One region of the Pseudarthrobacter sp. NS4 genome, then DNA from elsewhere that is predicted to be linked to it. Evidence: riboswitches for the same ligand, from Rfam matches in the RefSeq annotation. Region 1 holds a riboswitch; each other region holds the start of a gene.
The links. Region 1 has a riboswitch for thiamine pyrophosphate ahead of thiC (phosphomethylpyrimidine synthase ThiC). Riboswitches for the same ligand answer to the same signal wherever they lie in the genome.
Positions count from the first base shown of each region.

Region 1 (2,260 bases):
CCCTTGCACAGCTCCTGCTGCCGCTCCACGTTTTCCCGCACCAGGTGGAAGGGAATGTGGCCGGGACCCTCCACCATCACCTGGACATCGTATTTCCAGGCCCGCTGCGTGAGCTCGGCGAGGGTGTCCAGCTCTGCGAACTGCGCGGCGTCGTTGGCATCCGCCGTCGCCCCCGGCCGCAGCCCGTCGCCGAGGGAAAACGCGACGTCGTACTTGGCGAAGATTTCACACAGCTCGTCGAAGTGTGTGTACAGGAAGTTTTCCTCATGGTGCGCCAGGCACCAGCCAGCCATGATGGAACCTCCACGCGATACGATTCCCGTCACGCGGTTGGCGGTCAGCGGAACATACCGGAGCAGGACTCCTGCGTGGACTGTCATGTAGTCGACGCCCTGCTCACATTGCTCAATGACGGTGTCGCGGAAAATTTCCCAAGTCAGCGCGTTGGCTTCCCCGTTGACCTTTTCCAACGCCTGGTAAATCGGCACCGTGCCGATCGGAACCGGGGAGTTGCGGATGATCCATTCCCTGGTGGTGTGGATGTCATCGCCGGTGGACAGGTCCATTACGGTGTCGGCGCCCCACTGGGTTGCCCACTGCAGCTTGTCCACTTCCTCGGCAATCGAACTGGTCACGGCTGAATTGCCGATGTTGGCGTTGATTTTCACCAGGAACGCCTTCCCGATGATCATCGGTTCGGACTCCGGGTGGTTGATGTTGTTGGGAATAATCGCGCGGCCGGCGGCCACCTCACTGCGGACCAACTCCACGTCGCAGCTCTCGCGCAACGCGACGAACCGCATTTCCGGCGTGATGATGCCTTGCCTGGCGTAGTGCATCTGGGTCACGGTTTTGCCTTCGAGGGCGCGGCGGGGCACCGGCCGGGCGCCCTCCCATTCCGCGGAGGCGGCGCCGCGGCGGACAGCCGACCGGCCGTCGTCGAGCAGGTTCCGCTCCCTGCCGCTGTAGGCTTCCGTGTCTCCCCGTCCCAGAATCCATTCCGACCGGAAGGGGCTCAGGCCGCGCACCGGGTCGCTGCCGGGTCCGGCGGTCCGGTACGTCCGGAAAGGGGCGTTGGCTTCCCCATTGGGGGAGGGCTCAAGGGCTATTTCGGTCACAGGGACCCGGATCCCTGACGCCGCATCTTCGATAAAGGCCAATGAGTGCGACTTCAGCGACCGGGTGACCGGAGCTGCCGGGCTTTCACCGGGCAGCCCTTTCCCGGGCTCATCTTGGGCAGGGCTCAGCTGTTCTTTTGGTGTACTCAAGGAATACTCACTTCCTTCGCCGGCATTACCCGGACAGGTTCAACGGTCGCAGGCTGCATCAGCCCGATCTCAGCCCCTGCAGGGGCACCCGTGTGGTCAGGAAGAAAGCTACCACAGCCTTCCGTGAGGGCCTTGTCACATAGCCGGTGCTAGCCTGACTGGCGAGGAAGAGGGAGTCGAATGCCGGAGATTATAGAACTCAGCGGCCCCGTGCTGACCGGGCCGGGAAGCGAGCGGCGGGGCCTGTGGTCCGTTGGCGGGCTGCTGACGTTTACCCGCCCGCAGCAGGCGCCGGACCGAGTGCTGGATGGCTGGGTCCTGCCCGGATTCGTGGACGCGCACTGCCATATCGGACTCGGGCCGGGCGGCCCGGTGGACGCCGCTGCCGCAGAAGACCAGGCCCGGGCCGACCTGGACTCGGGCACCCTGCTCATCCGGGACGCCGGCTCCCCGGCCGACACCCGCTGGATGCAGGGCGGACGGGATTTCCCCGTCCTGATCCGCGCCGGACGGCACATAGCCCGGACACGCCGGTACCTGCGCGGTTTCGCGGACGAGGTGGAACCGGAAAACCTCGTGGAGGCCGTGCGGAAGCAGGCCCGTGACGGCGACGGTTGGGTCAAGCTCGTGGGGGACTGGATCGACCGTGGCGCCGGTGACCTGGCACCCTCGTTCCCTGCCGCCGTCGTCCGGGACGCGGTCCAGGCGGCGCACGACGAAGGCGCCCGCGTGACAGCCCACTGCTTCGCGGAGGACACGCTGGACCAGATGCTGGATGCGGGCATCGACTGCATCGAGCACGCCACCGGGCTTCTGCCACGGCACCTTCCCCGGTTCGCTGAGCAGGGAGTGCCAATTGTCCCGACGCTTATCAACATCGCCACGTTTCCGGCCATCGCCGCGCAGGCACAGCCCAGGTTTCCGCGCTACGCGGCCCACATGCTGGCGCTTTGGGAGCGGCGCATGGAGCGCGTGGCAGAGGCCTACGACGC
Region 1 covers NZ_CP103288.1:2,559,321-2,561,580, reverse strand. The annotation lists gene thiC (phosphomethylpyrimidine synthase ThiC) at 1-1,268, opposite strand, end outside; TPP riboswitch at 1,263-1,370, opposite strand; gene NXY83_RS12115 (amidohydrolase family protein) at 1,449-2,260, shown strand, end outside.

Region 2 (2,260 bases), 330 kb from region 1:
GCCCTTCGGCTGCGGGTCCGCCGGCCGTCGGCACCCGCCCGAGCAGCGGGGCATTGTCCGGGGTTCCGGGCCGTGCCCTCGCCGTGCATTCAAGCAGCTCAAGTTCCGCGACGGCAGGCACCAGGACCTGGGCATCCCGGAGGAGCTGATAAACGCCGCCTGCGGATACTGCGCCGGCATCGGACCGGGCGCCTGTCGACGACGGGTTGGTCCTTCCAGCCAGCGCATCCTCCCGCTGGGTGGCCCCGATCACCACCGTCCCGTCCTCCCGCGGGACGATATATACCGGAACGCCGTGGACCAGGCCACGGACGGTAGACGTCACCAGGGGCTGGAGCTGCCGCGGCACCGCCAGGCGCAGGATATCGCCGTGGACCGGCCGCAGCGGCAGGTGCAGCCCTTCGGGCAGGCCGGCCAGGGCTGCAGCGTCCAGGCCGTTGGCCACCACTGTTTCCCCGGCAAGGACGCTGCCGCCGCCGGCAAGTCGGGCACCCGCAACGGCTCCGTCGGCCCACACAAGCCCGACAGCCCTGTCCCGGACTGCATAACCGTCCTCAGCGCCTGCCACGGCCGGTCCGTTGTCATTGCTTTCGGAGTTATGCGAGGCCAGGGCGCGCCGCAGGCAGGACACCAGGAGCCGGGGATCCACCTTATGGTCGGCGGGAGTGTCGAGTGCGCAGGCAATGGCAGGGCTCAGCAGGGGTTCCCGACGGCGGGCCTCCCGGACAGTCAGCGGCTCCACGGTCAGGCCGTTGGCCTGCTGCACCCCGCGCAGGTCCATCAGTGCCCGGCGGTCGGCGGCGTCGGCACCCACGGCGAGGGTCGGCGTCGCAAGGTATCCGGAACTTTCACCGGAAGCGGCGGCCAGGTCGGCGGCAAAGCCGGGCCAGCGGGTGGAGGATGCAAGCATAAGTTCCAGGAGATCCTCCTCCTGGTAGTGCAGCTCGCTCACGGGGGCAAGCATCCCGGCGGCGGCCCAGCTGGCACCGGAGCCGGGGGCTTCGTCGATCAGCACTACGGAGCGCCCGGAACGGCTCGCCTCCCAGGCGATGGCGTGCCCGATGACTCCCCCGCCAATCACCGCGACGTCGGCACGGATGGTGCCGTTCTGAGCCCCGGGAGGGGCAGGGTCTTGGCTGCCCATGTGTCTCCTTCCCTACGCCGGCATTAACCGGATCAGGTCAAGCGGTCGGCTCTGACGCCCTCTCAGCCCGGCGCTTTATGACAGCTGCCGCGGGCTCCCGCAGTACGAGGCCAGTGTAGAGGAACTAGGCTTGCAGCCATGAATGTGTCCCACTCCCCTGTTCCCGCTGCTGCAGTTCCCGGTACCGATGCCTTTACGAATGCTGAAGGCACCTCCGGTTTGAAGGCTGCCCGCCTCTACCTCTGCACTGATGCACGCAGGGACCGCGGGGACTTCGCGGAGTTCGTGGATGCGGCGTTCGCCGGAGGCGTGGACATCATCCAGCTGCGCGACAAGACCATCGAGGCGGCCGAGGAGCTGGAGCTGCTGGCGGTCCTGAAGGAAGCCGCAAAACGCCACGGCAGGCTGTGGGCCGTAAATGACCGCGCTGATATCGCCGTGCTGTCCGGTGCACCGGTTTTCCATGTTGGCCAGAAGGACCTCCCCCTGGCCGCGGCCCGCACGCTGCTGAACGGCAACGCTGCCATCGGGCTTTCCAGCCATGCCCCCGGGCAGGTGGACGCTGCCCTCGCTGCCGCGGAAGGTCCGGCCGGGCTGGACTATTTCTGTGTGGGGCCGGTCTGGGCAACCCCGACCAAACCCGGCAGGGCCGCCGTCGGACTGGACCTGGTCAAGTACGTTGCGGCAGCCGGGGCCGGGAGCCAGGTGCCCTGGTTCGCGATCGGCGGCATCGACCACTCCAACGTGGACCAGGTGGTGGAGGCCGGGGCAGGCAGGATCGTGGTGGTGCGCGCCATCACGGAAGCCGACGACCCCGCTGCCGCCGCGGCAGCCCTCCTCGCCGCTTTGGACGGGACTACCTCCTAAGTCACATCTACAACACGGAGCAGCCGCAGGGACATAGATTCCATGCATAACCCGTGTTCTTCGGGCTAGGCTGATTTTCGTGTCACATCATCGGCTGGCTCCCAACATCCACGAGCACAACAACGCCCTCGAGGAAGCCCTGAGCGCGCTGCGGACCGAGCTGGAACTGCCTGGCCCGTATCCGGCAAAAGCGGTCCAGGACGCGGAAGCAGCTGTGGCCTCCCTGCAGCTGCCGGCCTATGACCTGAC
Region 2 covers NZ_CP103288.1:2,889,837-2,892,096, forward strand. The annotation lists gene thiO (glycine oxidase ThiO) at 1-1,144, opposite strand, end outside; TPP riboswitch at 1,137-1,255, opposite strand; gene thiE (thiamine phosphate synthase) at 1,283-2,011, shown strand; gene NXY83_RS13580 (RNB domain-containing ribonuclease) at 2,091-2,260, shown strand, end outside.
Region 2: another riboswitch for thiamine pyrophosphate. It lies ahead of thiO (glycine oxidase ThiO); the one in region 1 lies ahead of thiC (phosphomethylpyrimidine synthase ThiC).

Region 3 (2,260 bases), 1.6 Mb from region 1:
ACATGCTGTCCGCCGCCGCGGCCGTGCTCGTACCCCTGCTGCCACGCCTTGCCGATGGCTGACACCAGTTCGGCAAACAAAGGATAGTAGGGATGGTCCGGGCCGATGAAGATCATTTCATCCCAGGCTTTGTCCACTGCCGCCCGGACCTGGTTCCCCGTTGCTGGTCCGGTCATGACTGTGCCCTCCTGGTCTGGAAATGCCGCCATTCGCCTCGAATGTACTCCCGCGCGCGCGGGAGTGTCCATAGCCGGTACAGTCGGGAACTCCGGACTGCCCGGCGCGCCTAGTCCTCGGCGCCCGGCCGGAGGATTTCGCGCAGGGCCTCCACCACCAGGTCGTGGTCCTGCACCTGGGGCAGGCCGGAAACAGTGACGGTGGCTACTGCGCCTACGCCCGTGACGTAGAGCGGGAAGGACCCGCCGTGCGCGGCGTAGCGGGTTTGATCAAACCACCCCTGGTCTTCGATCCGGCCGCCCCGGAGCCGGCCACGCAAACCCACAAGAAGCGAGGGTACTTCGTACCGGGCGGCGGTACGCTGCTTTGCCCGGATCCAGTGTTCGTTGTCTGGTGTGGCGCCGGGCAAGGCCACGTGGAACAGGACCTGTTCCCCCTTGGTGATGTCGATTGCGATGGGTAATCCGCGCTCCTTGCCGAGCTCCACGAGGAGAAGGCCAAGGTTCAGCGAATCGTCCAGCGAGAAGCCGGGGAACTGGAGCTCGCGGATTTCCGCCTCGATACGGCCGATGAGGGCTTCCAGCGACCCCTCAGGCTGCGCGGCATCGGAGTCCGGATCAAAGTAAGTCACATGCGGTGGATTGGCAGTCATGGCCCACAATCTACCCCTCTCCGGGTATAAACTGGACCACGCCCAACAGGGCAGTTTCGCCCAACCAACCAAGCATCACTTAACGACAGGGGAGCGCCGCCGTCGGCACTGGCCAGGCCAGGGACCGCAGGTGGGCGCTGAGAGTGCGGACAGCCGCAGACCCTCGAACCTGATCCGGTTAGTACCGGCGCAAGGGAGTCGAGTTCTCGAAGTGTTCGGCAACGGCAGTAAGTGCCGCTTGCCGCGCTTTCCCCTCCTGTTTCCCAGGAGGATCACATGAGCACTACATCAATCAAGAAGACCACCCGTAAGTCCTGGCGTGTCGTGGACATTGTGGTGGCGGCCCTGATCGCCATCGCCGGTGGCGTTATCTTTTGGGCCTGGTCGCAGGGCGCGGCCGCAGTGTCTGCGCCGATGAACGCCGTTTACCCGCCCCTGACCGGCCTGATCGCCGGCGGCTGGATGATCCCGGCGGTGCTGGGCATGCTCATCATCCGCAAGCCCGGCGCGGCACTGTTCTGCGAGACCGTTGCAGCCACCGGGGAGCTCCTCATGGGCTCGCAGTACGGCGCATCCGTGCTGTTCTCCGGCCTTGTCCAGGGCCTCGGCGCAGAGATCATCTTCGCGATCTTCGTGTACAAGAAGTTCAACCTGCCCGTTTCACTGCTCGCCGGTGCTGCGGCCGGCTTCTTCTGCGGCCTGAACGACTCCTTCGCGCCATGGGGCTGGAACATCGCCTACTCCGGCGGCGACAAGCTGGCGTACATCGTGTTCACCGCGATTTCCGGAGCGGTCATCGCTGGTGCCCTGTCCTGGATCGCCACCCGCGGACTGGCGAAGACCGGCGTGCTGAGCTCCTTCGCCTCGCGCAAGGCAGCCACGGAGCCCGTCTTCTCCTGATGCAGGCAGATTCCCACCAGTCCGAAGCGGTCCGGCCGGCGGCAGTCACCGCCCGCGGCTGGGGCTGGCGGCACGCCGGCCGCACCAGGCCCGCGGTCAATGCCCTTGACCTGGACGTCAGGCCGGGGGAGCGGGTGCTGCTGCTCGGCCCCTCCGGCGCCGGCAAATCCACCCTCCTGCATGCCCTGGCCGGGGTCTTGGGGGACGCGAACGACGACGGCGAGGCGGGCGATTCGGATGAGTCGGGTTCGCTGCTGGTCGACGGCGGTTCCCCCCGCGGGCAGCGCGGCCGGGCCGGGCTGATGCAGCAGGACCCCGAAACACAAGTGGTCCTCTCCAGGGTGGGGGACGACGTCGCCTTCGGGGCGGAAAACCTCGCCGTGCCGCGCGACGCCATCTGGACCCGCGTGCATGAGGCACTGGCCGACGTCGGGCTTGCCCACCTGCCGCTGGACCATCCGACGTCGGCACTGTCCGGGGGGCAGAAACAGCGGTTGGCGCTGGCGGGAATCCTTGCGATGCGGCCCGGGC
Region 3 covers NZ_CP103288.1:4,141,227-4,143,486, reverse strand. The annotation lists gene NXY83_RS19470 (hypothetical protein) at 1-176, opposite strand, end outside; gene NXY83_RS19465 (heme-degrading domain-containing protein) at 287-829, opposite strand; TPP riboswitch at 907-1,043, shown strand; gene NXY83_RS19460 (ECF transporter S component) at 1,106-1,729, shown strand; gene NXY83_RS19455 (ABC transporter ATP-binding protein) at 1,729-2,260, shown strand, end outside.
Region 3: another riboswitch for thiamine pyrophosphate. It lies ahead of NXY83_RS19460 (ECF transporter S component); the one in region 1 lies ahead of thiC (phosphomethylpyrimidine synthase ThiC).